Pelobacter seleniigenes DSM 18267: one gene and its partner. The protein of the gene in region 2 binds, or shares a complex with, the protein of the main gene of each other region. Links are inferred from orthologs where the notes say so. Each region holds a gene or a part of one and is shown on either strand. Other genes may lie near its edges. The genes, in order: trxA and trxB.

What was found.
Region 1: the proteins of trxB (region 2) and trxA are in contact, whole or in part, in a crystal structure (PDB 1F6M), measured with the Escherichia coli proteins. The link is inferred for Pelobacter seleniigenes DSM 18267 from one-to-one orthologs.

What each region holds. Positions count from the first base shown.
Region 1 is NZ_JOMG01000002.1:2,510,732-2,526,461, forward strand. Bases 12,754-15,637 are described here. They hold trxA (thioredoxin), read right to left. Parts: upstream 14,419-15,637; coding sequence 14,089-14,418; downstream 12,754-14,088. Other genes in these bases: N909_RS0114385 (deoxyribonuclease IV), read left to right, coding at 12,754-13,539; dtd (D-aminoacyl-tRNA deacylase), read left to right, coding at 13,539-13,988; N909_RS0114400 (SIS domain-containing protein), read left to right, coding at 14,615-15,193; ccsB (c-type cytochrome biogenesis protein CcsB), read left to right, coding at 15,361-15,637. Also shown: N909_RS0114315 (FadR/GntR family transcriptional regulator), read right to left, coding at 1-714; N909_RS0114320 (response regulator transcription factor), read right to left, coding at 887-1,648; N909_RS0114325 (sensor histidine kinase), read right to left, coding at 1,653-2,996; N909_RS0114330 (thiolase family protein), read right to left, coding at 3,094-4,695; N909_RS0114335 (sensor histidine kinase), read right to left, coding at 4,981-5,802; N909_RS25745 (hypothetical protein), read left to right, coding at 5,822-5,986; N909_RS0114340 (response regulator), read right to left, coding at 6,012-6,686; prmA (50S ribosomal protein L11 methyltransferase), read left to right, coding at 6,982-7,905; N909_RS0114350 (16S rRNA (uracil(1498)-N(3))-methyltransferase), read left to right, coding at 7,905-8,639; N909_RS0114355 (RDD family protein), read left to right, coding at 8,669-10,060; N909_RS0114365 (hydroxyacylglutathione hydrolase family protein), read right to left, coding at 10,239-10,856; N909_RS0114370 (hypothetical protein), read right to left, coding at 10,844-11,065; dapF (diaminopimelate epimerase), read left to right, coding at 11,165-12,004; N909_RS0114380 (pyrimidine 5'-nucleotidase), read left to right, coding at 12,011-12,661; more of N909_RS0114385, read left to right, coding at 12,658-12,753; more of ccsB, read left to right, coding at 15,638-15,730. UniProt on the Escherichia coli protein: Participates in various redox reactions through the reversible oxidation of its active center dithiol to a disulfide and catalyzes dithiol-disulfide exchange reactions.
Region 2 is NZ_JOMG01000002.1:1,245,621-1,261,420, forward strand. Bases 12,578-15,531 are described here. They hold trxB (thioredoxin-disulfide reductase), read right to left. Parts: upstream 14,555-15,531; coding sequence 13,601-14,554; downstream 12,578-13,600. Other genes in these bases: N909_RS0108435 (YifB family Mg chelatase-like AAA ATPase), read right to left, coding at 12,578-13,518; N909_RS0108445 (hypothetical protein), read left to right, coding at 14,840-15,187; N909_RS0108450 (carbon-nitrogen family hydrolase), read right to left, coding at 15,366-15,531. In the rest of the region: ModD protein, read right to left, coding at 1-87; N909_RS0108380 (aminotransferase-like domain-containing protein), read right to left, coding at 184-1,419; N909_RS24525 (sensor domain-containing diguanylate cyclase), read left to right, coding at 2,012-3,583; N909_RS0108395 (Rossmann-like domain-containing protein), read left to right, coding at 3,990-4,736; N909_RS0108400 (DUF169 domain-containing protein), read right to left, coding at 4,892-5,878; N909_RS0108405 (TIGR04282 family arsenosugar biosynthesis glycosyltransferase), read right to left, coding at 5,871-6,710; N909_RS0108410 (molybdopterin-dependent oxidoreductase), read right to left, coding at 6,724-8,979; N909_RS23760 ((Fe-S)-binding protein), read right to left, coding at 9,034-10,209; N909_RS0108420 (MogA/MoaB family molybdenum cofactor biosynthesis protein), read right to left, coding at 10,506-11,012; cyclic pyranopterin monophosphate synthase MoaC, read right to left, coding at 11,009-11,491; N909_RS0108430 (NifU family protein), read left to right, coding at 11,680-11,907; more of N909_RS0108435, read right to left, coding at 11,989-12,577; more of N909_RS0108450, read right to left, coding at 15,532-15,800.

The DNA of each region.
Region 1 (15,730 bases), 1.3 Mb from region 2 along the record:
CTGCAGGAACAGGGCGAGCTTCTCTTCGACCAGGGTCAGATGCTGCATCATAACTTCCCTGGCTCGCTCCGGATTACGATTTTCAATAGCCTCAAGAATGTTGCGGTGATGTTCCAGCAGCAGCTTGATGTAGCCTTCCTTGCTGTAAAATTCACCGAGTGCGACCATGATCGTTGTTTGAAAGAGGGTTTGTATTGTGTTCAGCACATGAACCTGCAGCGTATTGTGGCTGGCTGCGGTAATGGTCAGGTGAAATTGAAAATCGACCTCGGGGTCCCAGCCACCGTTTTCAGCCTGTTCTTCCATAATGGTAAACAGTTGGCGCAGGCGATCCAATTCTGGTTTTTCGGCTCTCTTTGCTGCCAGGTAAGCCGACCAGGTTTCCAGGCCGATGCGGACCTCGGTCAAGGCATGCAGCATGCGTGGATCGCGCCGCTCAACCATATTGGCCAAGGGATCGGCCATGGTTGCGTCTGCCAGTGAACGGACAAAGGTTCCACCCCCCTGGCGAGATTCAAGGAAGCCCATGGCTTCCAGCACCATAATCGCTTCGCGCACCGAAGGGCGGCTGACGCCAAGCAGCGTGGCCAGTTCCCTCTCCGAGGGAATGCGCTGTCCGGGGCCCAACTCACCGCGTGAGATAAGCTCTTTAATCTGATCGACGATTTCTTCCGAGAGCTTTTTGGGGCGGATCGGTTTGAATACGGTGGTCATGAAAATCTCCAAAGTTTTTGGTAAGACCTTTTAGCATAAAATAGGGGTTTTAACAAGATAAGATGGAGAATTTCATTCTCTAAAAATAGGGTTTTATCGGCTAGTAGGACGGAAATGACCAAATCCACTAATTTCTTAACTGAATGGACTAGCTCAACGTCAAGTTCTTGATTTAAAAAGTATCTTTGGGTTTGTTGTTGCGCTGAAAGCGCTTAAACCAGGTTTGAAAATCCTGTTCTTCGTTTTCCATTTCAAAAGCGTTGATAAGTCCCCGCGCCAGGGAGACCGCTACCGCCCGGTTGCGTAAATTAAAGGAATCTCCGTATTTATCGCTATGAAACTGTTCCTGATCTATACCCAGTTTGCTGTACAGGGAATTGAGTCTGCTCTGCACCCCCCGCCTGGACAGATAGCGCCGTTGGGCAATCAGATTATCGGTCAGACCGAGGGAAATATCGAGCAGTGCCTCGTATTCGATATCGGAGAGGGCCGTCAGGGAATGGCCGGCCCGCCCTTGAACTTTGCGAACTTCGGGGGCAATCCAGCATTGTTCATCGATCAGTACGGTGTGGATGGCTGAGGCAATCCGTTCTTTCGAGCTGGATTTGAGGATATACCCGTAGACTGTTTCCGGAGGAACGATTTTGGCCAGGGCTCGCACGTACATTTCGTCTTTGAACTGGCTCCAGAACACAATGCGTGCCGCCGGTTTTTGCTGCCAGAGTTCCCGGGCAAAGTCAATACCATTGAGTTCGGGCATCTGAATATCGCTGATGACCAGGGGCGCCTCCTGATTGAGCCCCAATTCCAGGGCGGCCTGACCGTTGTGGGCATGGGTCACGCTGACCTCTTCATCCCAGGATGATATCAGCAGTTCAAGAAACTCAAGGTCTTTGGGGTTGTCTTCGGCGATGATGATTTTCAATGGTTTCATGGTGTTATCCCTTGACGTGGTCGGTGCTGCAGGGGAGTGTCAATTCGAACCGAGTGCCACTGGAAAAGCGGGAGGCGGTCCAATTGACCTCAGCACCAATTTTTCTGGCCCGCTCCCTGATATTGTTCAGGCCCCGTCCTTCGTGATGAGCCGGTAACACCGGCAGGCCCCGACCATTATCTTCAACGGACAGGACCAGTACCGTATCGCGCAGTTCCAGGTCAACTTCATAGCGATTGGCCCCGGCATGCCTTAACACATTACGGATCGCTTCAATGGCGATGCGGTAAAGGGAGAGCTGTTGCAACCGGCCCAGTTGCAGATTGTTGATGCGCGGGTCGGTATGGAAATGGTAAGCGGGCAAATCGTCTGAGTCGCAATGTTGCTCCAGATGTGCTTCAATGGCTGCGCCAAGGCCGAGGATATCCAACGTCTGCGGATGCAGATTGTTCATGATTTCACGCAGGTTGGAAATAGCCCGGCCCAGATCCTGCTCCAGGTTGTCGATGCGTTCCCTGAGCTCTTTTTCGGGGAGAGTCGGCTCCAGATTCTGCAGGCCGCGCAGAATGCCGGAGAGGTCGGAAAGAGACTGGTCGTGAAGATCCATGGCGATGCGCCGACGTTCTTCCTCCGCCCCTTCAAAAAGTTTTTCACTACCGATAACCTGGGTCAGTCGTTTGGTCATCCTGTTGATGGAGACCGCCAGGGTGTCCAGTTCGTCGCGAATGCGGTCGGGAGCAGGGGGCAGATCAAGCTTTCCATCTGCGATACGCACTGCGTTGTGGGACAGATCCTGGATGCGGTGCAGGATCCGGCGACTGAAATACGTCGAGATAAACAGCCCGAGGATAATGGCCAGGACCAGGATGGACATGGAGACCACCGCCGCCCTTTCGACCAAGTGGTCAATGTCCTGTTCCTGGGTGGAGCGCAGTTTGTTGAGATAGACCTGAGTCAGATTGGACAGCGCAGACAGTTCGGCCCTGAATTTGGCAAAGGATTCGGCAGTCTGTTCCGGTTCCGGGCTGTTGCCGGGGTTTAACTCCAGGACCAGGCTTTTCAGCAGCGAAATCTGCCCTGATTGCTTGAGCGGGCCGAACGGCTCAAGGCGATCGACTGCCGCCAGCAGGCGTTCGTAGAGGTCAGCCATAAGGGCCATATCTTCAGGCGCAGCCATCCCGGTATATTGCAGCGTCCGCATGAGGAGATGCAGCCTTCTTGCGGCCATGTCCGCTTCAGCGACGGCGACAAAGGTGGTGCCGATGGCTCTGGCTTCCGCTCTTTTGGCGGTGAGGTTCCAGTACGTGTACTGCATAAACCCCAGCACCAGAACCAAGAGAATCAGCATCGTTGCAGGAGCCAGAAGGACTTGTTGTTTAACTGTTATCCGCATCGACGCAGATTATCATGACAGGGCTGTTTTTGCACTGTGCAGATGCGCAAATTTACTCCTTTTTCCGGCGCAGATGACGCATTGCCGTATCCGCGATTTCGACCACCCCCTCAATGGTTTTACGATAGAGTCGACGAATCGGGACATCGTTGATGCTGAGCTCGCCATCGACCTGTTGCAGCTGAATTTTATCGCCGTATTTCAGGCCCTCAAGGGAAGCCGCAGTTTCCGGGGCGACGCCGATCAAAAAGCGGTAGTTCTCGCTTTCATGCTTTTTGGAAAAAACCAGCAGGGTGCGTTGGGCTTTTCCGGTGCGGAAATCGAACCGTGAGGTTTTGGCCAGTAACTTGGCCGTGCATTTATGTTCCTTCCCCAGTATCGTTTCCAGGGTGATGTCGGCCGGTTTCAGCCGGCCGAGTAGCGGTCTGCCCTCTGGCCGATAGGGTACCGCCCCACGGCTGAGAAACTGCTCCTGGGTTTCCAAGAGGATGACGACGTTATTGTTGATCGGCCCGCCGATGGAATGGGATAGGGCTGCCTGGTAATCGCCGCTGACGAGCATTTGATGATTTTCAACGATCTGGACCATTCCGGTTGCGCCGAGGGGGTGGCCGCGGCCTTTCAGACCGCCGGTGAGGTTGGTCGGAAACAGTCCGCTCGGTCCGGTCAGTTTTTCATCGAGCAGCCCATCCAAAAGATTTTTACGGGGAACAACACCAAGGTCAACTAAGTTGATGGCACCGAAGCCGTTAAAGGGGTCGTGCATGTTGATATGGACGGGAGTATTCAGTTCGTGCAGGTTTTTAAGCCCGGCCATGCCCAGCGCCTGAGCCAAGGCAATGCGAGTCGCCGGAAAACTGGTGTAGGTCAGGCGATCCGCAATGGTCGGGATGTCGGTGCCGGAGCCAACCCCTGACACCCGGACCCGGCTCTTCTGCGAGGTCAGCAGGCAGGCCGCAATTCCGTCGGACATGGGGCAAAAATCGTAATAATGGAGAGGGTCGTAATACAGATAATTTTTCCCCCCATCCATTTCTGCCAGATACTGCTCTGCCGGGATTTCATAGTTGAGATGAGCGTTGGGGTTTTGTGCGGCATAGTGATGGGACCGCTCGGTCCAACGCGAGGTATAGTGGCTCCATTTTTCCAGACTCAAGCCGAATTCCTGGATCAGGGACTGGGCAACCAGCGCTCCGCAGGCAGGCATGGTCAGCCCGTATTCGGCTTCTTCCCGGTCGATGACCCCGGCGACTATTTTGGTGGCTTCACGGGTTGAGACATCACTCATTTTCTGAATGCCGAGGGCCAGGACATGATCATGTTGCCCGGATGCGACTTCCATGAAAGCCGCTTCAAAAGCGCTAGCTCCCGAGGAGGATGCGGTATCGACCAGAACGGACTTTGCTCCGCTGATCCCGAGCCGGCCGCTGACCTTAGCCGCAACATTGTCGATCCCTGAAAAAGCAAACGGATTCTGGGAGCCGACCACAACACAGCCGATGCGGTCCTTGTCGATTTTGGAATTGTTCAGTAATGGCTGAAGTGCGTCGACCAGTTCGAAAAAACTCATTTTGGGACGGTGTCTACCGTTGTATTTGCCGACGGGCAGCATGAAAGAGTCTGCCAGGTAAACTGCGCGGGGTTGAAAAAACATGAATTCTGACCTCCTGAAGGGGATGTGGCGTGGAGAATGGGCTGGGGAACGGGTCGGCATTCTGAACCGGCTTTGCTGTTCCACCGAGCTCCGGCGAAATTATAACAGGCAGATGGTTGTTTTGAAAGTTGGTAGAGCAAGAAGGGCAGGAGAGTAAGGCAAAAAAAAGCCCCAAAGACCTGGAGGGGGGGTAGGTCTTCGGGGCGCGAAACCTCCGAAGAGGTTTCTGGAAGTACTTATACTAAAATCGTTCAGAAAAGTGAACTAAAAAAATTTAAAGTTTATTTAATCGAAATTTTCGCTTTCGGTCAGCGGGAGCGTCACGCTGAAGCGGCTTCCCTGGCCAGGGGTTGAGGAAACGCTGATGGTTCCATCGTGGGCTTCGACAATCCATTTGGCGATGGACAGACCGAGGCCTGATCCGCCGTCATTACGGTTAAGGGTTTTATCAACCCGGTAAAAGCGTTCGAAAATAAGTTCCAATTCTTCTTGGGCGATGCCGATGCCGCTGTCGCTGATCGTTATTCTGACCTGGTCCCGATCGGTCAGTTCGATATCTATCCCGACCTTCCCCCCCGCGGGCGTATATTTGATCGCATTGGTCAGCAGGTTTAACAGGACCTGTCTCATTCGCAGGTTGTCCGCAAGAATAAAAATATCCTGGCGGGGGCAGTTCAGGTCTACGCGGATACTTTTTGCTGCAGCCAGCAATTGGGCCTGGTGGTGCAGTTCGACAATAAGCTCCGGCAGATAGATGGGCTCCATTTTTAAAGGAATCTGTCCCAGGTCGCTTTTGGAAAGCAACAGCAGGTCCTCGATCAGGTAGCTCATGCGACTGATCTCTTCAAGGTTTGATTCCAAAACCTTTCTGAGTTCTTCCTGATCCCGTCCACTGCGCAGGGCGAGCTCTGTTTCGCCGCGCAAAATGGTCAAAGGCGTCCGCAATTCATGGGTAACATCTGCCGCAAACTGTCTTGACCGGCGCAGATTGTTGGCCATTCGCTCCATCAGCGCATTATAGCTTTGGGCCAGCTCCTGGACTTCTGCAGGATCGGTACTTTCCGGAGTGAAAAAGAGGGGCTCAACTTCCGGATCGGTTTTATTCATGAGCTGAATCAGGCGATTGATGGCAGATGCCTTTGCATGTTTATATTTTCGCTGCTGGTTGTTTGAGCAGGTCAATGCGATTGTTCCTCCCAATAATAATATGGGTCATCTTGGGGTGGTGGCGATTGGCCGGCTGTTTGTTGCAGAGCAGGCCAATCAATTCTCAATATTTTCTTCATCATAAATGCAGATGACCCTGGAGACCAGGGTCAGTCCGAATCTTTCAGGACATAGCCGACGCCCCGGACGGTATGGATCAGTTTTTTGTCGAAATCACGGTCAATTTTTTTCCGCAGATAATTGACATAGACGTCAATGATATTGGTAAAGGAATCGAAGGTGTAGTCCCAAACATGTTCAGCGATCATGGTTCGAGTCAGAACCTGATTCGGGTTCCGCATGAAGTATTCCAGCAGGGCGTATTCCTTGGCGGTGAGGTCGATTGGCCGGTTATTGCGCCAGACATTGTGGCCAACCGGGTCCAGCCGCAGATCGGCAAAATAGAGTTCGGCCCCGCGGTCCTGTGAGCCACGGCGGATCAGGGCTCTGACCCGTGCCACCAGCTCGGCAAAGGCAAAAGGCTTGGTCAGGTAGTCATCACTGCCGATGTCCAGGCCGGATGCGATATCCTCAACGGTGTCCTTGGCGGTCAGGCACAGAATCGGGGTCGAGATGTTTTTTTCACGTAACTCCTTGATTGCACTCAGGCCGTCTTTCTTGGGTAGCATGACATCCATCAGAATAAGATCATAACTGGAGCTTTCCGCCATGGCGATACCGCTTTCGCCGTCATGGGCAACATCAACAGTAAAATCTTCTTCTTCCAGGCCCCGCTTGATAAAACTGGCGACCTTTTTTTCGTCTTCGACAACCAGGATCCGCATCAATGAGTCTCCTTTTGGTCAATGCCGTTGCACCTGTATCTAGTGGTGCGGAATATTAAAAACCCCGCCACCAATTTGTTGAAATGGGTTTGGTAAAGGGTTGGTTTTAATCTGAAAAAATAATATCATGAGGTTTTACTAGCTCAGGCTCATGAAAATCAGATTAAACTTTAGCAGAGTCTAAAAAAGTGCGCAAGGGCAATGATAGATTCTTTTAATTATTTTTGTTTATGGTCAGAGTGTACAAATTTACTGATTCCTTATTGTTTTCATTGATAGATTCTGTTAATTAGTGATGATGAAAAATGAATGGATTGCGATAGAGGTTGGTGTTCCTGGGGCTTGGGTTGATCTGGTCAGCGTCTTGCTTGCCGATTGCGGATGCTCCGGCGTTGTTGTTGAAGAACGGCAGCTGGATACCTTTGTGGTGCCTGACGATGCCCTTGACGCGGAGCGGATTTATCGGCTTAAGGGCTATTTTGAGGCGGACTGTTCCCCCGAACAGCTGGTGACGAAGGTTGCAGTGGCCCTGCGCCAGGCCCCGCTGCCGGATGAACTGTCCCTGGAAGTCCTCCTCGGCGAGACCGTCCAGATTGAGGACTGGTCCGAACAGTGGAAACAGAATTTTTCCGCTTTTCGCGTCGGTGAGCGACTGGTGGTCTGTCCCAGTTGGGAAGAGGCTCAAGTTGCTGCCAATGATGTGGTCATTGAGATCGATCCGGGGATGGCGTTCGGGACCGGCTCGCATGCGACGACCAGATTATGTCTGGAGGCCATCGCGGAGCTGCTGGCCAGCCCCACGCCGCCCGCTCAAATGTTGGATGTTGGAACCGGCTCGGGCCTGCTGGCATTGGGGGCCGCGGCCCTGGGTTGCGCAGCGGTGCTGGCCAATGACATTGACCCGATTGCCTGTCAGGTCGCCCGCGAAAATGTGCAGAAGAACGGTTATCAGGAGCGCATTAAAGTAACGGAGACGCCCCTGGAGTCTCTTCCGGGATCCTTTGATCTGGTCGTTGCGAATATCCTCGCGGAAGAGAATGTCCGGCTCGGTCCTGCTTTTATGGCGCATTTGCGGCCGGGCGGCTGGCTTGTTCTGTCCGGGATTTTGCGGGAGAAAGAAGCGCTGGTGCGCGCGGGTTTTGACGGTTTTCCGCTGGAATCCTTTGCCAGTCGTTACCTGGACGACTGGGTCTGCCTCCTTTATCGCCGGAATCGTTGATGCGGAGTTTTTTTATTCCCGAACCAGAGCTGAGTTGCGGCAGCGTGCTGGTGCTGCCGGCGGAACAACGAAAACATATCAAGACCGTTCTCCGCCTGAGTCCCGGCGACGAAGTTGAACTGTTCAACGGCACCGGACAGGTTGCCAGGGGGGTTCTGGACGCTTTGGATCAGGTGCAGGTTCTTCAGGTTGAGACCCAGCCTGCCGCAGCCTGCCGTTTGACCCTTCTCCAGGGTCTGCCGAAGGGTGAAAAACTGGAGCTTATCCTCCAGAAGGGGACGGAGATTGGGGTCAGCTGTTTTCAGGTGGTGGCGATGGAACGCAGCGTTGGCCGTCTCAAAGCCGAAAAAAAAGAGCAAAAACTGGGGCGCTGGTGGAAAATCATCCAGGAAGCCGCGCGCCAGAGTCGCCAATATCACTTGCCTGAACTCCAGGCTGATTTGTCTTTACCTCAGGCGTTGGGCCAGGTGCAGGCTGATTTGAAGCTGGTGCTGTGGGAAGAGGAAGCCGGTTCGTTGACAGCAGCTCTGCCTCGCCAGATTCCGCAGAGTGTCGCTGTCATCATCGGACCCGAAGGAGGCATCAGCCGCAACGAAATCGAACTGATCAAACAAGCCGGGTTTGTCCCTGTTGGGCTGGGGCCGAGAATTCTCCGCACCGAAACCGCTGGGCTTGCGATAATGTCGATTTTACAATATCTTTATGGTGATTTTGCTACGGGCCGACATGGTTGAGGAACCGTGCTCAGAGGAAAGGAAAAATCATGAGATGTCCCAAGTGTGGCTTCAACAGTTTTGACTATCTCGACAACTGCAAAAAATGCGGTAAAGACCTGGTTGAGTTCAAAGAGCGTTACGGAATTAAAAGCGTCCTGTTCCCCGGACAGACGGTTGCTGGTGAAACAGCGGTCGAAACCGATTTCGATGCTGATGCCGCGGTTGCCGCTGCAACGGCTTCGGTCGCCGCTGCACCTGTTTTCGAAACTAGTCCGGAACCGGAAGCCCCGACCGCCGAAAGCGATGATTTCGGCTTTGATTTCATGGGGGACAGCACCGAGGATGACGATCTTTCCTTTGACGAGCTTTTTGAGGAAGCTCCGGAGGACGAAGATGTCGAGGAAACCCTGGAAGGCCCAAAGGCCAAAGCCGAAGCGACGGATAGTACTGATTTTTCCTTCGATCTGCCAGAGGAAGACGATCTGGAGGATGATTTCGGCTTTGATCCGGATGAGGATAGCGCGACGAATGCGGCCAAAAAAGAACCGGGAAAGGACCCCGCAGACCCTTTTGATTTTCCGGAGTCCTCTGCAGCCGAGGGGACTCCGGATGCTGAATCTACGGCGGATTTGTTCGACCTGACTCAAAACGAAGCTGAGGCCCTGCTGGACGAGAGTCCTGCTATGCTGACGGACTCCTTTGCCGTTGCGGAGGAGCAGGATGATCTCTTCAGTGTGGCGGAAGAGATTCCCGTCGAACCGGATGCTGAGCTGGCATTGGACGAGCCCGATCTGGCGCCGACCCCTGTGGTCTCGGCACCAGCCGAAGTTCGCGACGAGGAAGCGGTCTACGCTGAATATTACCGGCAATTCGATGAGCTGGCTGAGCAATTGGCGAGTGTCGACGAGGAGGTTACTGCCTCGCCTTTGGCGGCAACTGCTGTGCTTGACGATAGCGACGAAGCGATTGATGATGAAGTTTCCGTTTTGGCCACTGAAGAACTCGACACGGCCGGTTTGGGCAAGCGTCTTTTAGCGGGGTTTTGCGATATCATCGTGCTGGCTGTGGTCGGCGGCAGCTTTGTTATTGCTGCCGAAGCTGCCATGGGAGGGGTGAACGATCAGCTGCTCCCCTCTGTGACCACCTTGCTGGACCTTTCTATCCCTTACTTCCTGGTGTTGTTTTCTCTGTTCTTTGGCTATTTCACCCTATTCCATTTTTTGGCCGGACAGACGCCGGGGAAAATGCTTACCGGTTTGCGGGTTGAAACCATCGGCGGCGATGCCTTGGATTTTCCTCATGCTTTTCTGCATACGGTCGGCGGTTTGCTCCAACTGCTGCCCGCCGGACTCGGGTATCTCTCCGTTTTTGCCAATCCGCAACGCCGCGGCTGGAATGATCGTCTGGCAGGAACCCGCGTGATCAATCTGAAGCGCTAGCGGGTGGTAGGAAAAAAAGCCTGCCGAGCCATGAAGGGACGCACAAAATCGATGACGGTCTTTTTGCGCGGTGGGGAAAAGCGCATTACTCGCCAACTGCTTGAACATTTCAGAGATGAACCTATTTAATGACCCGCTTGGGTTCTGACCGACTGAGTGCCTGGGCAGGTTGGTTCTCTCAGGCCATTCTTAGTCTGATAAAACTCTGCAGGTCGGGACATTTCAGGAAATCATTATGCTCCAGTTCCCAGCCGATCGTTGAGGTCGATTGGGGTCCGTAGTCGTGCCCCGGGTAGATAGTGGTGTCTTGCGGCAGGGTTTTCAAGCGCTGCAGGCTATCGTAAAGGGCTGCCACATCACTGCCCGGCAGATCCGCCCGGCCACAGCGACTGACAAAGAGGGTATCGCCGGTTATCAGCTGCAGGCCACTGCGAAAGACGATCGATCCGGGGGTATGCCCTGGAGTGTGCAGAACCTTGAGCAGACCGTTGCCAAGCTGGATGGTTGAACCTTCCGAGAGGATGATGTCCGGGTTTGGCACGTCCTGGGGGTGGGCCGCCAGTTTTGCTCCGGTCGCTTCAATAATGGCCCCGTTGCCGGCGACATGATCCCTGTGGCCGTGGGTATTCAGCAGCAGTTTCAGGTCGACGTTCAATTCCCGTGCTTTTTCAAGCAGGCGTTCGGGATGCATCGAAGGGTCAACGGCCGCGCCATGCATGGTTTCCGGACAATAGACCAGGTAGGAGAAATTATCCATGTCACTGGCCGGAATCTGAATGATGTTCAATATGTCCATTGGTCCTGCGGTTCCTCCTGAGCAATCAGGCGAATCTCCCGGTCGATGATTTTGAAACGCTGTCCGGTGCTCCGGACCAGCCATTCATCGCCTTCTTCCGGCGGTTGCGGGAACTCGCGGTTGCCGAGGAACACATCCTCATTGTTGATCATTCCCCACCAGTCAAGCGCCCCGGTCTGCCAGATTTTGGTTTTTAGAAAAAACGCCATGATTTCTCCGGAAATAAAACGTTAAGAGTTGAGAGCATGAGATAGTCTCATTATATTATCAGAGAGCTTCATATAATCACAACGGTCCAGGGGGTGAAAATGAAATTTACCAAAATGCATGGTATCGGCAATGACTATATTTATATCGACTGTTTTCAGCAACAGGTGGCCGATCCCGAGGAGTTTGCGCGCCGTGCCAGTGACCGACATTTCGGCATCGGTTCGGATGGGCTGATCCTGATCCTGCCTTCGCAAGTGGCAGATGTGCGCATGCGGATGTTCAATGCCGATGGCAGTGAGTCGGAAATGTGCGGCAACGGGATCCGTTGTGTTGCCAAGTACGCTTATGATCACGGGTTGGTGCGGAAGACCGCGCTGCAGGTTGAAACCGGCAACGGGGTGCTTGATTTGCAGCTGTTTCTGGGGAGCGACGGCCTGGTGGCCAAGGTTCGCGTCAACATGGGCCTGCCGATACTGCAGCGTGCCGCCATCCCCATGACCGGTCCAGCGACCGAAACCGCCGTGCTGGTTCCCTTTGTGGTTGCCGGTCATACCCTTGAGCTGACCTGTGTTTCCATGGGCAATCCCCACGCGGTGGTCTATGTCGATGATGTTGCCGCCTTTCCGGTCACTGAAATCGGACCGCAGATCGAAACCAGCGACTGGTTTCCGCGCCGTACCAACATCGAGTTTGTCCAGATTGTGAGCCGGACAGAGGTGATCCAGCGCACCTGGGAGCGGGGTGCAGGGGAAACCCTGGCCTGCGGAACCGGGGCTTCGGCGGTTACCGTGGCCGGCGTTCTGACCCGCAAGACCGAGCGCAAGATCTTGAATCATCTACGCGGCGGTGAGCTGGAACTGGAATGGCTCGACAACGGACCGGTGCTGATGACCGGCCCTGCCGTTGAAGTGTTCAGCGGCGAATATGAACCGAAATAGGCGGGTATGAAAGCGATACTGTTTGATCTGGATAACACTCTTTATCCGCGGGAAAAGGACCTCTTTGCGCTCATCGATGTGCGGATCAACCGTTACATGGAAGAGATCGTCGCCATTGATCCGCAGGCGGTCGATGGTTTGCGGCGGCGTTACTGGAAAGATTACGGCGCCACCCTGCAGGGGCTGATTCGCCATCATGGGGTCAATCCGGAAGATTATCTGGACTATGTGCATGCCGTGGACGTCGCCAGCCGGCTTTCCTGCGATCTGCGACTGCAGAGCGTGCTGGCCGGGTTGCCGGCACCCAGCTATGTTTTTACCAACGGCTCCCGCGATCATGCCGACCGGGTGGTCAACGCCCTGGGGCTGGACGGGCTGTTTGTGGATGTTTTCGACATCCGCATCGACAATTATCAACCGAAACCGAATCCCGGACCCTATCACAAGGTTCTTACCCAGTTGCAACTGACCGGTGAGCAGTGCGTCATGGTGGAAGATCAGCCGCAGAACCTGCAAACCGCCAAGCAGCTCGGAATGAAAACCGTGCTGGTCGGGCCGCAGGATCCGCAGAACAGCTTTGACTTTGTCGATGCCTGGATCAGGGAACCGGCGGATATCGCCGGATTGCTGGGAATCTGGGCGGGAGCTGCCGGGTGAGTCGGCCTAGCACAACAGAGTTGTTGATCGGCGCCCATGTCTCGATTGCCGGTGGTATTGACCGAGCCTTCAGCCGGGGGGAACTGATCGGTTGTTCCGCAATCCAGATCTTTACCCGCAATGCCAGCCGTTGGCAGGCAAAATCGCTGAGCACAGAAGCCATCGCCGCGTTTCGTAGCGCCCACGCAAATAGTCCCATTCGCTATGTGGCAGCCCATGACAGTTACCTGATCAACCTGGCCAGCCCGGATCCGGAGCTCAGGAAAAAATCGATTGATGCCTTTGTCGATGAACTGGTTCGTTGCGAGCAGCTGGGCATCGGTGATCTGGTCATGCATCCCGGTGCGCACATGGGACAAGGGGTTGCGGCGGGTTTGCAGACCGTTGCCGCCAGCTTTCGCAGCATTTTCGCTGGAGCTCCGTCCAGGGTCAGAGTTCTACTGGAAAATACCGCCGGCCAGGGGACCAGTCTTGGCGCCCGGTTTGAGGATCTGGCAGAAATCTGCAGCCTGGTCGGGACGGAACGGTTTGCTGTCTGTTTTGATACCTGTCATGCATTTGCCGCCGGTTATGATCTGCGCAGCGCCCAGACCTACCATGAGGTGATGGCTGGTTTCGATCGTCTGCTCGGTTGCGACCGGCTGGCGCTGTTTCACCTCAACGACTGCAAGAAACCTTTGGGTTCGCGGGTGGATCGGCACGAACATGTGGCCAAAGGGGAGATCGGCCGGGCCGGGTTTGCCGCCTTGATGAGTGATCAGCGCTTTGCCGACACACCGAAAATACTGGAAACTCCCGGTGGCCCGGAGCATTGTCATGACCTGGAGAATCTGGCCCTGCTGCGCCAGCTGGCCGGGTCGAAAGAAGGAATCTGCTGATGAGAGCAGTGATTCAACGGGTGAGTCAGGCCGGGGTTAGTGTCGCCGGGCAACGGATAGCCGCGATTGGTCAGGGATTGCTGGTTCTGCTGGGGATTGAGGACGGTGATGACCGTGCGGCCGCCGATTACCTGGCGGAAAAAACTGTAGGGCTGCGGATTTTTGAAGATGCGGTCGGTAAGATGAATTGCTCGGTGGCGGATTGCGGCGGGCAGATTCTGGTGGTGTCGCAGTTCACCCTGCTGGCGGACTGTCGCAAAGGACGACGGCCCAGTTTCTCTTCAGCGGCGCTCCCCGAGCAAGCAGAGCCTCTGTGCGACTATTTTGTTGAACAGGTCAGCGCTCGCGGCGTGGCCACCCAAACCGGTAAATTTCGCGCCGATATGGCGGTCGATCTGGTCAATGACGGGCCGGTGACCATTTTACTGGACAGTAAAAGACAGTTCTGAGCTGGGCTGCGATCTGGCCGACGGCGGAGATGCTTTGGGGCGGAGATGATTGGAAAACAGGCCCCGATCCTGTGGATCGGAGCCTGTTTGGTGGTGGCTGTTAAAGAGCTTTCTGGAGCAGATTCTCAACCTGGTTTTTCGGCACGGCGCCAACCAGCTGGTCAACGATTTCGCCATCTTTGAACAGGATCATGGTGGGAATGCCACGCACACCATACTGACCGGGAGTGGCCGGATTTTCATCGACATTGACTTTGCCGATTTTGATCTTGCCTTCATATTCTTCCGCCAGTTGATCGAGCACCGGGGCGATCGCTTTGCAGGGTGCACACCAGGTTGCCCAAAAATCGACCAGAATCGGTGTTGCAGATTTAAGAACGTCAGCTTCAAATTGAGCGTCGGTAATTTCGAGTACTTTGTCGCTAGCCATCGACTTCTCCTTTTTTCCAGTAGTGGCTTTTCTGTTTCGGTGAATTGATATTCGAACTCAAATATATAGAGAAGATTACAGAAAAATCAAGTTGTATTCCGGTGTCCGCTCGCGCTTGACAGCAAGGGTGCCGGTCCATATTATGCTTGTGCCGAGCTTTCCTGAGTTTTGGGGGAACCGGCTCTGGAGGTAAAGAATGAATCAGCAAATCAACGAAGCGTGCGCTCAAGTCCTCGCTTTGCACGAAAAATTCTGTCAGGAACAGAACGATCAGATGGTGGCGCTGGCCAAACGGCTCGCTGGTCTGTTTGCCGAAGAGGGGCAACTCCTTCTGGCCGGACACGGCCATATGGCGGCTATTGCCCAGCTGATGGCGGCGCAATTTGCCTTCCGGCTTGATTTCGACCGCCCGGTCCTGCCGGCGCTCTGCCTCGGGAGTGATCCCCTGCTGAGTGCTCGGATGATGGCGGAAGGGCAGTTCGAACAGCATTTGGTACGCCACTATCGTGCGGTCAACAGCCAGCACCATCTGTTGCTGGTCTGCTCCGACGGGTCTGCTGCTCCCGAACTTCAGGCCCTGGTTGAAGAAACCCTGGAAAACGAGCAGGCCGTGGTGCTGTTGTCCGGCGATTGCCGCAAAGACCCTCTGTTCAAGGATGATCTTGACGTCTGCATTGACCTGGCCACCGATTCTATGCCACGGCTGCTGGAACTGGCTCAATTTGCCGGTCATCTGCTCTGTGAGCTGGTCGAAAAAGAATTATTCGGCCGTTAGAAAAAGACTGCTTCGAAACGGCTGAAGCGCCAAATTGATAAAATCTGTAAGGAAAATAAAAAAGTTGACACACGAGATTGGTGAACAATACAATCTCCCGACTTCATGAGAAGCGGTAACCGAATGATGTTTTATCATCGCGGGTCCGAAGCGCCGGAAAGGGTACCATGGGAACCTCGACTCTGTTGACCTCTAGCACCACTCTGATCTATCTCACCGCGAGCATTCTTTACCTGGCCGCCATGATCGGCAAAAAAACCAAAGCAGGACGGCTGGGGCGTTGGTTCCTGCTCGTCGGGGTCATCGTCCATGCGGGCTCTTTTGCGGTGCTCCACTCCAGGGTCGGCGGGACACCGGTGACCAGCCTGCAGGAATCCCTGTCGTTTTTTGCCTGGTGTCTGGTGCTGCTCTACCTGTTACTGGAATTGCGCTTCCGGCTCTCGGTGATGGGCTCTTTCGCTGCGCCGTTGGCCTTTGTGCTGATGGTTGCCAGCGCTTTAAGCCCCAATGTGGTGGTGCAGTTGAACCCGCTCTTTA
Region 2 (15,800 bases):
ATCCACCTCCAGCAGATGGGAGGTCAGATCAAGCCCGGGCACGTCCTCTTCAATCCAGCGTTCAATGGTCGAATCCGGGATAAACATCAACTACTCCTGTCAGGATAGCGGCACTATCAGGTCAGTGAAAAAGCCCATCCTCGGCCTTTTTCAAGCCCGGCCATGGGCTCACCAAGCTGTTTTTCAGCGGCCGGCTATTTTCAATTTTTCTCGAGTCGCAGCACCAGCCTGGGCCGCCAGCTGTTCTGCCAGGACCTCGCCAAGAATCTTGATCGCCTTGGTCAGTACGGTTTCATCAAACATGGTGAAATTCAACCGCATGGTCGCCAGCCCTTCCCCGACATGGGAATAGAAATAGCGCCCGGGCACAAACGCGACATTGCGCCGGATCGCTTCCTGGTAAGCCTGGTCCAGATCAAATCCCTCCGGCCCCTCGGCCCAGAGGAACATCCCACCTTGCGGTCGAGTCCAACGGAATTGTTTGGGGAAATAACGATCCAGAGCCGCCAGCATCGCCTGCTGGCGCGGCCGGTACAGGTCGATGATCTTGGGCAGGTGCTCCTTGAGGTAACCGCCGTTCAGGTACTCGGCGGCCAGCGCCTGGTTGAAGGTACTGGTGTGGAGATCAACGCCCTGCTTGCTCAAGACCAGCCAACGCTGAATCGGGGCCGGAGCGGCCAGGTAGCCGATCCGCAAACCCGGCGCGAAGATTTTCGACAAAGTCCCTGCATAAATAACGTTATCAGGGGCCAGGCTTTTGATTGTAGGAATCTGCGTACCCTGATAACGGAGATCACTATAGGGATCGTCTTCAAACAGCAGCGCGCCATGGCGCTGCAGAATCTCGGCAATCTGGACCCGCCGCGCCAGGGGCAGGGTCCGGCCGGTGGGGTTCTGAAAGGTCGGCACCAGATAGATGAATTTCACCTTGTGGCAACGCAGGACCTCCTCCAAAGACTCGGGCATCACCCCGTCATCATCGGTTTCCAGGCGGACATATTCGGGCTGATAAGGATTGAAGGCCTGCAGCGCGCCCAGGTAGGTCGGCGCTTCGACCGCAACCTTGCTCCCCTTGCCGATCAATATTTTGCCGATGGCATCCAGACCACCCTGGGAACCGCTGGAAATAATAATCTCCTCCCGGGTCAGGAAAATTCCCTTCTGCTTCAAATACTCGGCCAGAGCCGAGCGAAGTGGCAGAAAGCCTTCGGTCAGGTCGTACTGAAATGCCAATGCACCGTATTTCTTCAGGACCACCGCGGTCAGTTCCTCGATGAGATCCATGGGAAAGCTTTGCGGAGCCGGAATCCCTCCGGCCAGGGAGATCATCCCGGGTTGGGACACAACTTTAAGAATTTCGCGGATGGCACTTGCCGACATTCCAGTGGTGCGGTCGGCAAGCAAAGACTCATAGTCCATGATTGATTATTCTCCTGCGACAGCCTCATCAGCTGATTTCAATTTGGAAACCTGTATTTATTTGGATATCACGCGGAAAGAATTTGGAAAAGTGGTTTTTTGCCATTGCACAGAATTTATTCTGGGAGCTACTAAAAGTTCGTCAACGGACACTGACACCCTCAGATCTTGCGGCGTTCGATACCACGGACTATGACATGTTGTAATAATCCAGGCAGATCTATGCGTGCATGGCGTGGCATAAATTCAACCTTACTCAGAATATCAAAATATCAACAACGTCCCCTTTTTCACACGCAAAGCGTCATCCTTTAACAGCTCGTAAATCTCCTGCTGTTCGTTCCCACGTGCCGTGACGTGATAAAAAGCATTGGATATTGGATGCGTAACGGTCTAGCCATAATCGATGTCCCCTCTCTGCTGGATCAGTCAAAACAGCTCCATTTAATGAACGCCCCCTTGCTCCTACTGTCATGCCCGGTTGTTTCACAGAAGCCCGTTTACTGTTGCATCCTTTCGAACAGCTGATAATATCGAATTTCAATTTTGCCCGGCACTTGCTATCCGATTACTTTTCCCTAGATGCTGTTTCATGATTCAACTACTTGATATCAGGACCCTGTTCGCGGTCTGGTCTGTTCTCTGCTCTGTCCTTACATTTAATCTGTCAATGTTTTGGTTTTACAACCGTGAAGAAAAAGGTGCTGGCTGGTGGGCTCTGGCCATGTTGACAACAACATGTGGCTCTTTTCTGCTCGCATTTCAAGGTTTTTTGCCGTCTTTCATTTCAATTGTCCTTGCCAACACTCTGTTCATTTTGGGCTGGTCTTTGTTCTGCACAGGATTACGAAAATTCTTTCTCCTAAAAAAAGGGCTCGCCTGGGAGATAGCCCCTGTTCTGGTTTTGATCGGTTCGTTTCTGTATTACACCTATGCGCATCCTGATCTAGCCATCAGAATATGGATCTTTTCGATCCTGCTGTGTATTGCATCTTTTCGCTGTTTTTACCTGCTGCTAGATAGGTCCGAAACCGGTCTGAAAATGAGGAGTATTTCAGTCGGATACGCCAGCTTGTTTCTCGCTATTTTCTTCCTTATCAGAACTGTTTTGACCTTCTTTGACATCGGAACTCCCCAAGCCCAGTCATTTCTGTCCCCAAACGTCGTCACAGTCATCATGATGTTCATCCTTATCGGTGGATATGTTTCATTGACCATCGGATTAATCTCTCTTCCCGGGCAGCAAAGCAGGAATAAACTTCATGTAACGACCCTTAATCTGGAGAAGGCCAACCTGAAACTGCAGCAGAGCAAAGAATCCTTCCGCAATCTGACTGATAACGCAGTTGAAGGAATCGCGGTCGTACAGAACAAGCGGCTCGTATACTTAAATCCGCGCATGTGTGAAATGACCGGCTACGATAAGGACTCACTCCTGAATCTGGAATCCTTTTTGCCTCTCATCGCTGCCGAAGCAAGAGAGACTATGATGACCAATTATCTGAAGCGACTCGGCGGTGAAGCCGCACCAAATCGATACGAAAGTCTCTTTCTTAAACGTGATGGCACCATCTATCCGATTGAGCTCACAGGTGTGCTGATCAGCTGGAATGGAAGCCCGGCAACCCTGAACATCGTTTCTGATATCAGCGAACGCAAGGCTGCAGAAGAGAAGGTGCGGTTTATGGCTCTTCACGATAATCTGACGGGTTTGCCCAACCGCTATCTGTTACAGGAACGCCTTGAAAGGGCTCTCTCTATGGCCCGTCGAACCAAACAGCCCCTGGCCCTGCTCTTTATGGATCTGAACGGTTTCAAGCAGGTTAATGACACCCACGGTCATGATGTGGGAGACATGCTGCTTAAGGGCGTTGCAGACCGGTTGCAGACACTGATGCGGGATTCAGATACTCTGGCGCGTATGGGCGGTGACGAGTTTGTTCTTCTGCTTCCCCAGATAAACGGCCGGTCAGGCGTTGATATCCTGATGTCACGAATCGACGAGTCACTGCGACCCCCCTTTCAGTTCGGTTCTCTGAAAGTGCAGAGCAGCGCCAGTGTTGGTTGTGCGCTATACCCCGAGCACGGGAACACCGAAGAGGAACTTTTGAGTGCAGCTGACAAGAAAATGTACAACGTCAAACATCTAAAAAGAAAATTTTAACCACCCTCCTTTTAAAGCTTTTACCAAAGTGTTGAGAGCTATAGGACGTATGCAAGGTAATCACTAAGCCTTAACATCGCTGTCGTTATTAAACCTGTTCACGAGAAACCATAGGGGCCGCACCTGATTCTGCCCCTGCAATTTTGGACGATGGCTGCAAACGATTCCCTTATTTCAGAAAACTTCAGGACTCTCTGTCAATTTCAAACCCTAACTCAATGACAAGACCGGCCTGCCTTGTATGGAGTAAAAATATCCGCCAAAATAAGCTCCTGCCATAATACACATCTTAATCGTTATCTTCTCCCTTCCCCCCTTGGCATTCTTACCACCAGGGGCTATTATTTTCTCTCGCCCTTGTTCATCCACCACAACCACTTGCTGAACACTCTGAGAGGGACTTGTCATGTTTCATCAGCTGAAATCTTCATTTACCGAAATAGCCCGTGAAAACGGCCTGCTCGAAAGCGACATCAACATCACCGCCAAAAAATTGAGTACCGTCGAAGCCATTGGCGAGACCGAGCGCCGGGACTTTCCTCTGCTGCAGGGGAAAGAGAGTTTGATCCAAGCGGAATTCAAAGGCGCGCTGGGGCAGTCTTTTACGGATATGCCGATGAATTTCACAGGCAAAATCAGCGCTATTCTCAACCTGGAACTCCGTCACAATGGGGAAAGAGCCTTGTTTATCGCGACCCTGAATGCGGTGATGCGTTATCTGGGTAAGGCAGACAGAACCGTACACTGCAAAAACCAGGAACCGGAGCTCTGTGCCCGGGAAATTGCCGCAAAGGTTCTTGAACAGCACGGCAGCGGTGTCAGGGTTGGGATTATCGGTTTTCAACCGGCCATCATCGATAATTTCTGTCAACTCCTTGGCCCAGAAAAGGTCAGGGTGACGGATCTTGATCAGGATAATATCGGCAAGGAAAAATACGGCGTGCAGATCTGGGACGGAGCCAGCCGGGGAGAAGAGATTTTCCAGGCCTGTGACGTTCTGCTGGCGACCGGCTCAACCATCGTCAACAATTCTCTTCCGCAACTGCTCAGCCATGCGGAAACCTATCACAAGCCTCTTTATTTTTTCGGCACAACCATCGCTGCAGCCGCGGCACTGCTCAACTTGAACAGACTCTGTCTCCAGGCAGCCTAGGCTTCAACAGCCTGGCAGGACCGGATCATGACCCGGATATGGACAGTGCCGATCCCTTAACGGAATCGGCACTGTCTTTTTTTCAAGCTATTTTGAGAGTTCTATTTCGCGGATGTTAGATACCCGGTGGCAGTCGGCAATAGCCGCCCCACAACTCAGATATTGGGCGGCAAGTAGATCTTGTTCCGCGAATCCGTAATCGCCTTCTGGCCGAGCTTCTGCAACCCCTTGATCAGTTCCGACATCTGTGCCCGCGGGACGCCCATGAACATCAGGTCATCGCTGACGTCCGAACTGGCCCGACAACCGTAACAGCCGAAGGAAATATTGAACTTCTGGCTGGTATAGGGGAGCAGGGTGGTCTCCACACACTGGGCATTGTAGCCGCTGGCGTGGAAATCGAAACGATGCCCGGTGTAATAGGCGGCGCTCATGCAGAGCCACATGATCTGTTCCGGATTGGCGATAATGGCGATCACGTCGGGGGTGGCCGCCGCGTTGTGCAGCGGTGTCACCAGGGTCGCCTTGGTGGAGCGTTCCGGCAGGCGCGGCCGTTCCTTGATCATCTGCCGGGCCGCCTCCATGGAATCCAGCTTGCGGAAATGGATATACATTTCGCCGCTGGCCAGTTTGGGCGGGATTTCCGTCAAACCAAGGATATGGGTGCCATCCGGACAGGCATGACATTGGGCCGGCATGAGCAGGGATTTGCCGCGCCGAGCCATCATCAGGGATTGACAAAAGCGAAGCTTGACCCTTGGAATGGCCACATCGGGAAGCGCTTGATCCTGACGAATCAGTGAAATCGCCACTGGGTTCCAGCGCAAACGCAGGGTATCGAAGAGGACTTGGTGCCACTCCCGATACAGCTCGCGTTCTTCATCCGGCAACGGAGGAGCGCTCGGCTGAACCTGTTGCTTCCGGAGCTCGGCCTCGGCGTGATTCTCTATAATCTCAATGGCATTGACCGGACATTGGCCGACACAGGTGTCGCAGGCCCAGCACTCCGTCTCCCGCACCGGGCTGGCAATTTTGTGCTGGTCAGCCGCGATCTGCTGTAATTCGAAAACATCCACCGGACAGAAATTGACGCACATCCCACAGCCGGTGCAGCGTTGCTGGTTAACCCGGACTTCAGGCATCGATCAACTCCCGCGGATCATGGTCGCTGTTGGGGGGGGTACAAACCGCCAGCCCGACTTCTGCAGCCCAGGCCAGGAACCGTTGGGGAACCACCACCTCGGGTTGAAAACGGCTGGTATATTGCTGCGAATGGGCCAGGCTCAACGCATGGGCCAGGTCCTCGGTATTGTCGATATCAGCTACCGTCTCCAGGGCGGCCACCGGGATATTGCCTGCTTCACAGATGTTGATGATCGCATCCAGGGCGGAGACGCCGTCAGTATTGTAAAAGACCCCTTCGAAATCCATCGGCGTTTTACTGGTCATCCCGACCAGAGAGACACCACATGCCTGGCAGGGGCAATGCACCAGCCCCAGCCCTGACTCCTCGGCCCCAAAACGTCTCAACCAGCGAAAAGCCTGCATGATATTGTTGGTGGTCATCTGCGGCTGGTCACCGCCGATGGCCACAGCACTGGCATAACCACGCGCCCAGAGTTGCTGAAACGAATCGTTGAAATGTTCGTTGAAGTTGCTCCCCTGGTCGGCAATGAAGTGAAGGGGTACATCGCTTTCAATTTCGGCAAAAATCTCTTTAAGGCGGGGATGATCAGCGGCAGGGGTGGCACAGACAAAGAAATCATAGCTGTCCTGCCCGTTGCTGACTTCACTCTGCAACAGTTCAAGAGCCCGGAACCCGACCTCGGCCGTGTCGAGCATCACCGCCCGATAAAGATCGGCGGCCTCTTCCGGTGTAAAAATACCACCGGCCTCTTTGGTCAGGCGGGTTTTGGTCAGCCCGGGGGTCGGGACTTTGGTGAAAAAAATCAGCGCGTGCTTTTGACTGCTCATAATTAGTGCTCCTTTAGGCTTCGGACAGGCTACAGTTCTCAGAAAGGTCCGATTTTTCACTGTCAACCGGATAGATCCGGCACGGGATATCATTATATTTCCACTGGCCGAGGAGGGGATCGGCGTCCTCAATATCAGCCTGGGTCAGCAGGTTGGCATTGGCCTCGAACAGGCCGCCCAGGTGTGGTTCGGTCAGGTCCTGGTCCGGGAACCACCAGCCGTAGTCCACGTTCACCACCTGTTCTTTCATGGCACAGATTTTCAAGGTGAATTTTGCCCGGCCGCGAGCGGTTTCCACATACACCTCCTGGCCGTCGACAAAACCCAGATCACTTGCGGTTTCCAGACTGATTTCAGCTTCCGGCTGTTGATTATTCTTTTTCAGCGTCTGCAGCTGGCGGAAGGACGAAGCCCAGTAGGGCTGCTTGCGCCCGCCACTGATCAGGGTCAGGGGAAATTCCGCGGTTGGTTTGGCACAGGCCTGATGCTGCGGCAGCGGTTCGGCACCGAGTTCGGCAAGCAGTTCGGAATACAGTTCGACTTTTCCGCTGACCGTTGCAAAGCCAGGCTGTCCTGCTTGCTGCAGCTGTTCATGCTTGCCGTAGCTGGGCGGTGGACAATAGAGTCCGGTCTGGCAGAAACCGGCCCAATCCATACCCAGAGGGGCGACGATATCCTCAAGGCTGTCGGTAAAGGTTTGCCAAGGCCACTCCCGGTTCTGACCGCAGCGAATCCCGAGGTCTCGCCAGAAGGCGAAATCGGTGCGCCGCTCGAACAGCGGTTCGATTGCTGCCGGTCCGCCATAGGCGAGGTTGGCAACACCGGCATTGGTCTGCAACACCGGTCTTTCCAGGCTGCCGGCCATGGGCAGGACATAATCGCTGAGGGCGGTGACCGGGTTGTGAAACAGCTCAAGGGAGACACTCAGCTCAAGGTTGCGCAGCGCGCGCTCGATCAGCCGGCTGTCCGCCTGGGACAATAGCGGGTTGCTACCACTGACGATCATGGCCCGGATCGGATACGGCACACCGTTCAGCATGGCCCGCCAGACCAGGTTCGGCTGGGCCGAGGTCAGATAGCGGGCCGGCAACCGCTTGCCGTGTTTCATGGTTTCCTGCGTCAATCGCTCGTAACCGGCATAACTCTGCAGGAGAATCCGCTCCCGCCCGAGCTGCTTGCTGCGCTGCTCTGCGCTGAGCCGTTCGGTCAATTCCAGATCGATTTCCGGGATATAATCGGGCCGTTCCGAGACCAGCGAGGCTCCGCGCCGGTCGACATTGCCGGTCACCCCCTTGAGGCAGGCGATGCCGCGGTGAACCTGCATGCTGTTGGCGCCGATCTGGTCGATGCCTCGACCGTGAAAAATCGAGGCCGGCCGGGCCTGGCCATAACTGCGGGCAGCGGCAATGATCTGTGCGGCGGGAATTCCGGTCAGCTCGGCGGTATGGGTCGGGGTATAAGCCCGCACCCGGTCGCGCAGCTGGCTGAAACCATGACACCATTGTTCGATAAAAGCCGCGTCGATCAACTGCTCGTTAATAATCACCTGCAGTAAACCGAGGGCCAGGGCCGCGTCGCTGCCCGGGCGCGGGGCCAACCACTGGGTGGCCAAGGCAGCGGTTCGGGTGCGGCGTGGATCGACGACGATCAGCGGTTTGCCGGTTCTGCTGTAGGCAAGGACCGTGCGCCAGAACAGGGAATTGTCCGATTCAGCCGGATTGACGCCCCAGAGAATCAGACATTCGGTGGTCTCCGGGTCGATTTCGTTTTCGAGGGGCCAGCCGAAGGTCAGGCTGTTGACCCAGATCGAGGGATTCCAGCAGATCTGACCGATCCCCATATTATTCGGACTGCCGAACAGGTTCAGGAAGCGATGCAGGGGCCAGAAGGTGGTATGCGGTCCACCGATGGAGGTGGCCAGGGTTTCGCCGCCGAATTGCGCTTTCAACTCCAGCAGGCGTTCAGCGATCTCGTCGAGGGCATCTTCCCAGCTGATCTGTTGCCACTGGCCGCTGCCGCGCTCCCCTTTGCGCTTCAGCGGATAATTGATCCGTTCCGGATGATACAAGAATTCCACATTGCTATGGAAACGCCGGCAACCATTAACAATACCCTCATTATATGGATATCTTTCAGGGTCAGGCTTTATTTTAACTATTTTATTGCCTTCGCTGAACACCTCGATTCCGCAGAGATAACTGCAGAGTCGGCAGTTCGCCTTGCGCCGTCTGCGAGCGATAAAACGATTCTTTCCGGGTTCAGAACTCATCTCTCCTGTCCTCTCTCAGCATGCCAGCGGCATAGCGGCACCGCGCACGTCACGTCACTCTTCTTGACCTGCGCCGTTCAACAGCGCCAGATTGCGTTGCCCCAGTTCACCCTGCCACATCAGTTCCAGCTGTTGTTGCAAGCGGTCGTGATCTATCTCGATGCCGAATATCAATTCGAGGATATGCACAACCCGAGCCGGTTCCGAACACTGCTGCGCCTGCACGGCGCTGAGGTTGGCTGTCCCCTGCAAACGCTTGACACAGGCCATACAGGCACTGACGCAGGTTTCGGTCCCGGTCTGGGCGATTTCGGCCGCCCGGCGTTCGGCCCTGGCCTGACTCAGCTCCGGATTGACCATGGAGACGATTCCGCCGGCCCCGCAGCAGAGAGTCTCACTGCCGTGGTGGGTCATTTCCACGATCTCCGCGCCCTGCAACAGGGTCCGCAGCGCCTGACCGATCTGCCCGCTGGCGCGATCAGGGCAGGAATCATGAACGGTCACACCTGACTGGCCGGCAAGCCGCAGGTCGGCTTCGACCATCAGCGTAAACAGGGAACTGACCTTGATATCGGTCAGAGAATTTTGGAAGTGATAGTAACAATTCGGGCAGGCGGTAATCAGTTGCTTGACCCCTTTGGCGGCAAACTGTTTCGCCAGCCGGGCAAGGTATTGTTCGCCCCGCTGTCCCAGGCCGATATTGTGCAACGGCAGTCCGCAACAGTCCGCACTGAAACCGACCTCAAACCCTTGCTGCTGCAGCCACCGATGGGCTGCCCGGGTCAACTCCGGGGCAAAGCTGGCCAGGCTGCAACCAGGCCAGAACAGGGTCGGTCCGGTCAACTTTTCCAGATCACTGAAATCAATTTCCCAGGATTGCCGATAAAGGGAAAAAAAGTGCGCTTGCTGATCGACCAGCATGGGGCGGTAAGCAAGCGGGTCGATGCGCTCCTGCTCCATCAACACCTCGCGCGCCGCCTGAAAGAGGTCGCCCGGATTCAGGTCCAAAGGGCAGCTCTGACTGCACAGACCGCACAGAGCACAGTGCTGAACGGCGCTTTCCATCGACTCTGCCAGCCTGGCCCCGGCGACCAACTGTTCCGCCAACTCGGCCGGGGGCACTGCTAATTGCATCAATATTTCACAGGATCGGGAACAGAGACCGCACCCTGTACAATCAGTACGAAAACGCTCCAGAACAGAACGACTCCTGTCGGTTACTGCTGTCATCTGCGACCATCCTTGCCGACTTGAACAATGCTTGTTCGGCAGCGGCTTTGCTCAACGTTGAACATCCAAGAATTTTCTATCACCGAGGCTCAAGAGCCACCCCTGCCGACAACCTCTGCCTGGGATGAAGAGGCAAAGATCATGCCACTGATGCTACCCCGGCAAATGCCGCCAGCCGGTTCGCTTTTCCCCGACCTCTCCTTGATCGGCCGTGAGAGTTCGGCCCATTCCCATTGTCTAAGGATCTATTTTGGGACGCTCTCAGGCACCTGTCTCATTTTGAGACAAGCCTCGAACTACCAGCTGAACTGCCGTGCGCAATCTTCCGGATCGCCACACATCTTGGCAATTCCATGGTCTATCGCCGGCCAGATCGCGGCAATATTTTCCAGGGCCGCCTTAGGGCTTCCCGGCAGGTTGACAATTAGTGAATTCCGCCGAATTCCGACTACGGCTCGCGACAGTGCGGCCATGGGGGTTTTGTCCAGGCTGCACAGCCGCATCAGCTCGGCTAGACCCGGCACCAGCCGCTCGACCACGCTTTCGGTCGCTTCCGGGGTGACATCCCTAGGCGATAACCCAGTGCCGCCAGTGGTCAGGATCAACTCGGCCAGGGCACGATTGGACCAATCGACCAGAACTTCGGTAATCAGATCAAACTGATCCGGCAGAATCAGGGTTCTGACCGTCTTGACCCCATTGCCGGCCAGCCAGGCGGCAAGCGCCGGCCCGCTTTCATCGATCCGCTCCCCGCGCGCACCCTTGTCGCTTAACGTCAATATGGCTGCCTTGAATCGTTTCATCCCCGCTCCTCCCTTCGATAGACACCGCTTTTTCCACCTTCTTTGTAAATCAGTTTGACCTCTTTGAGACTGATCGACTTGTCGCTCCCCTTACACATGTCATAAATGGTCAAAGCAGCCAGCGCTGCTCCGGTCATTGCTTCCATTTCCACCCCGGTTCGCTCGAATGCCCGGACCGTACAGCTCACCCTGACCACGCCATCAGCAAGTTCCTGGGCGAAATCAACGCTGACGGAGTGAAGCGCCAACGGATGGGACAAGGGGATTAAATCCGGGGTTTTCTTCGCTGCCATGATCCCGGCTAGTCGCGCGGTACCCAGCACGTCCCCTTTTGCGATGCCACCGTCTTGAATTGCTTCAAGCACCGCCGGTGGCATCACCACCACGGCCTCAGCCGTAGCCGTTCGCAAGGTTTTATTTTTGGCACTTACATCCACCATCACGGCGTTTCCCCGTTCATCGAAGTGATTGAAATTCATACCAGTTCCTCCCCTGTTCTGTGGTGATGTCGCCGCCCTTGTTCGGTTTGGCACATTTATGGCAAATCGTTTACTTAATGAATCTTTTCGGAACAACTTTGCACACAAAGTGCCAAGGATCGGCCAACAGCAGACAGACACCCGACCCGGACTGAATTTTTTACGTCAGCAAGCTAAAGGAGGAAACGATGGAGAATGAAATCAAGGAGATCATCGCAGGATTAAAAGCGGGCATTGAGGGGGAGGGCGGAAAAATCGAACTGACCGGAGTCCAGACAGACGGCACCATCTGCCTGGAACAGAGGGAAGACTGCGCCAGCTGCCTGGCGACGGTCTGGACCCACCGGTTGCGCGTTGAAAGGGCTATTAAAAAAGAGTTCCCGGAAGCAAAAATCGAAGTCCAGCTGGTGTCCTGAGTGCCCTGGTCGGCACTCAGGCTGTTCCCGGCCAAAACGCTGAGGCGGCCAAGTCTGCGCCGGGACGGTTTCGGCAGCCGGCTAGACGGTCTTGCGATCCAGCCCCCGATACTGAATGGCTTCACTTAAGTGACTGGTATCGATCTGCTCGGCTCCGGCGAGATCGGCAATGGTTCTGGCCAGTTTGAGAATCCGGGTAAAGCTGCGCGCCGACAACCCGAGCCGATCGGTGACCTGCTCAAGGAGCCGCTCCCCGGCGCTGTCGAGCTGGCAGAAACGCCGGATATGGCGGGCTTGCATCTGGCTGTTGGTCAGCAGGCCGAAAGGCGCCAGCCGTTCGCGCTGAATGCTCCGTGCTTGATTGACCCGCGCGCGGATCGTCGCGCTGGTTTCCGCCGGCCGGATATCGGTCAGATCCTTATGGGGAACCCGCGGCACCTCGACATGCAGGTCGATCCGGTCGAGCAGCGGCCCGGACAGCCGACTGCGGTAACGTTGAATCATCGCCGGGGTGCAGCTGCAATCATGCTGCAAATCTCCGAAAAAGCCACAGGGGCAGGGGTTCATTGCCGCCACCAGCATGAAATCGGCCGGATAAGTCAGACTCAGGGCTGCCCGACTGATGGAAACCTGGCCGTCCTCAAGGGGCTGCCGCAGCATCTCCAGAACATTTTTTTTGAACTCGGGAAATTCATCAAGGAAGAGGATTCCGCGATGGGCCAGGGAAACCTCGCCGGGGCGCGGATAGCTGCCTCCACCGATCAGTCCGGCATCGGAGATGGTGTGATGAGGGGAACGGAACGGTCGCTGCTCGAGCAAGGAATGATTGTGCGAAAGCAGTCCGGCCACCGAATGGATCTTGGTGGTCTCAAGGGCTTCTTCAAAGGAGAAATCGGGCAAGATGGTCGGCAGACGCCGGGCCAGCATGGTTTTGCCGCTGCCGGGCGGACCGCTCATCAAAATATTGTGCGCTGCGGCCGCAGCAACTTCCAGCGCCCGCTTGACATGCTCCTGACCGCGCACCTCTGAAAAATCTTCCCCTTCAACGAGCACCGCCTGCTCCGGGCGAACCACGGAAGAGCGAAACGGCTCGATGACCGTGGTCCCGTTGATCAGCGAGACCGCTTCACCAAGGTCGCGCACGGCAAAGATATCCGGCCCGGCAACCACGGCCCCCTCTTCGGCATTGTCCGCCGGCAGGATCAGGGCATAATCGCCCCATTTCCTGGCGGCCACGGCAATCGGCAGGACTCCGCGGACCGGTTTGATCCGCCCGTCCAGGGACAGTTCGCCGAGCAGAATGAAACGGTCCAGCTTCTCTTTATCGACAATCCCGGTTGCACAGAGCAAACCGATGGCAATGGGCAGGTCAAAGGCAGCGCCATCCTTACGGATATCAGCCGGGGCAAGATTGATGGTGATCCGGCGGGCTGGAAAATCATAGCCGGAATTTTTAATGGCCGACTTGACCCGATCCTTGCTTTCCTTGACCGCCCCCTCGGGCAGCCCGACCGTGGAAAATTGCGGTAATCCCTGGGCAATATCGACTTCGACCTCGACCGGATAGGCATCTATCCCGATCAAGGCCCCTGAACAGACCTTGGCTAGCATTCCCCCCCCCTGATGATCCCGGGCATCCGGTTTGACACACCAACCAATGCCCGGCTGGTCTTATTGCATGAACCCGGCTAAATCAACCTTCCGGATGTGTTTCCAGATGCTCCAACTCGTCAATATATTTTTCAGCCATAATCGCGGCCACAGCCCCGTCACCGACCGCTGTGGAAACCTGTTTCAGCACTGTGGTCCGGCAATCTCCGGCAGCAAAAATTCCGGGAACCGAAGTCAGGGTATCCTCGCCGGCGATAATATAACCTTCTTTGTTGGTTTCCAACAGATCGGCAACAAAAGCCGTCGTCGGGGTAACCCCGACAGCGACGAAGATCCCCTGCAGCTCGATGCTGCGAGTCGCCCCACTCTGAGTATCGCGCAGAACGGCGCCGGTCAATCCACTTTTATCCGACTCCAAACTGTCGACAACCGAGTTCCAGGCCACCTCGATCTTCTCATTGGCCAACGCCCGGTCCTGCAGAATCTTGGTTGCCCGCAGCTGATCACGACGATGGATCAGGGTCACCTTGCTGGCAAAGCGGGTCAGATAAAGGGCCTCTTCAACTGCAGTATCTCCGCCGCCGACCACCGCGATGGGCACATTCCGAAAGAAAGCACCGTCACAGGTCGCGCAATAGGAGACCCCTTTGCCGACCAGAGCCGCTTCCCCCTCGACCCCAAGTTTTTTCGGCACCACTCCGGTGGCAATGATAACCGCTTTACAGGTCATTTCCTTGCCATCGACAACAAGGGTTTTCGTCGCTCCGTTATCAATGATCTTGTCGACACTGCCGTAACCGGTTTCCAGTCCGAATTCGGTGCAATGCTCCTGAAAACGCATCATCAGTTCGGGTCCTTCGATGCCGCCGGGATACCCCGGCCAGTTTTCAACCAGGGTGGTCGTCATCATCTGCCCCCCCAGGATCATCTTCTCCAGCATCAGGGTTTTCAGGCAGGCACGAGATGCGTACAGACCCGCCGTCATTCCGGCCGGACCGCCGCCTATGATAATCACATCATATTGTGTTTCACTCATGGTGAGAACTCCTTGCATGGCAACAAACAAATGCGCATTCTTGCATATCCCGGGGGAAAATGGAACTCCCTAGGCTCGGGCGGGAAAAGTCAGGCCGCAAACCTTTGCCGGCACAGCAAAAGCCCACTCATACCGACCGTCATGCAAAATCAATTATTCATTCAATTTCAATCGCAGACCAGGAACTCAGTCGACCAGATTTCAGCAGCATCCCGGAAAAATCGCCGCAGCTTGTCTTTCCCCCCATTAGCAGGTAATATGGCGCGATTATTCAGGAGTCCCCAGATGTTGAAACTGATCAAATATTTCCTGTGGCTGGTGGTCATTCTGGCCCTGTCTCTGGGCTTCGACCAGTTGATGGTGCAACTGCCCCTGCCTGCCCCGGGGTTAAAGCAGACCCAGGAGTTCTATGTCGATTTCCGCAGTCGCCTGATCGGCCTGTTGAACGGCTCGATAGCTGCTCCGGCCGATCCCATCAACACCGTGATCAGTGCCAAAACCCATCCCCCAAAAACCAAGCAAGCCAGTCGGCGTTACCTGTATGTCGATGCTGACGGGAACCTGCAGTTTGCCGACAGCCTGCAACAGGTTCCCGCCCGTTATCGTGATTCCGCGCAGCCCATGGCCGAATGATCGCGGCTGCTGCAGTTAGTTAGTTTTCAGATTGGAAACGAGCAATTTTTCGTTGTGGCAAGGAATCAAGGGCTTATGCGGAGGGGTAGTTCTTTACGCCGCACAAATAAGCCCGCAGATTGACACCGTCACGGCGGAAAAGGGCCGTTTCCAGATGAAAACTAGCTAATGCCGCTTATCAGGGGGTCCCATAGATGTCGGCACGCCGATCTTCCAGGATCCTGATCTGCTGACGGTATTTTTCCATCTCGGCAAAGTCACAGGTTGCCACCAGTTCAGTGTCCTCTTCCCCGGCAACCTGGAGCAGGTGTCCGAGGGGGGAAACGATCCGGCTGGCGCCGAAAAAGTCCAGTTTTCCCTGCACCCCCTGACAATTGGTGGCCACCACAAACAGCTGGTTTTCAATGGCCCGGGCCTGGACCAGGGTCTGCCAGTGCTCAAGCCGCGGTTTCGGCCATTCGGCGGGAAGGCAGATGATTTCAGCTCCGGCCAGGGCCAATTTACGAAACAGCTCGGGGAAGCGCAGGTCATAGCAGATCGCGATGCCCAGCCGACCGACCGAGGTATCCACGACCAGGCTGTCGTTTCCGGCAGCCAGGAACAGATCCTCGCG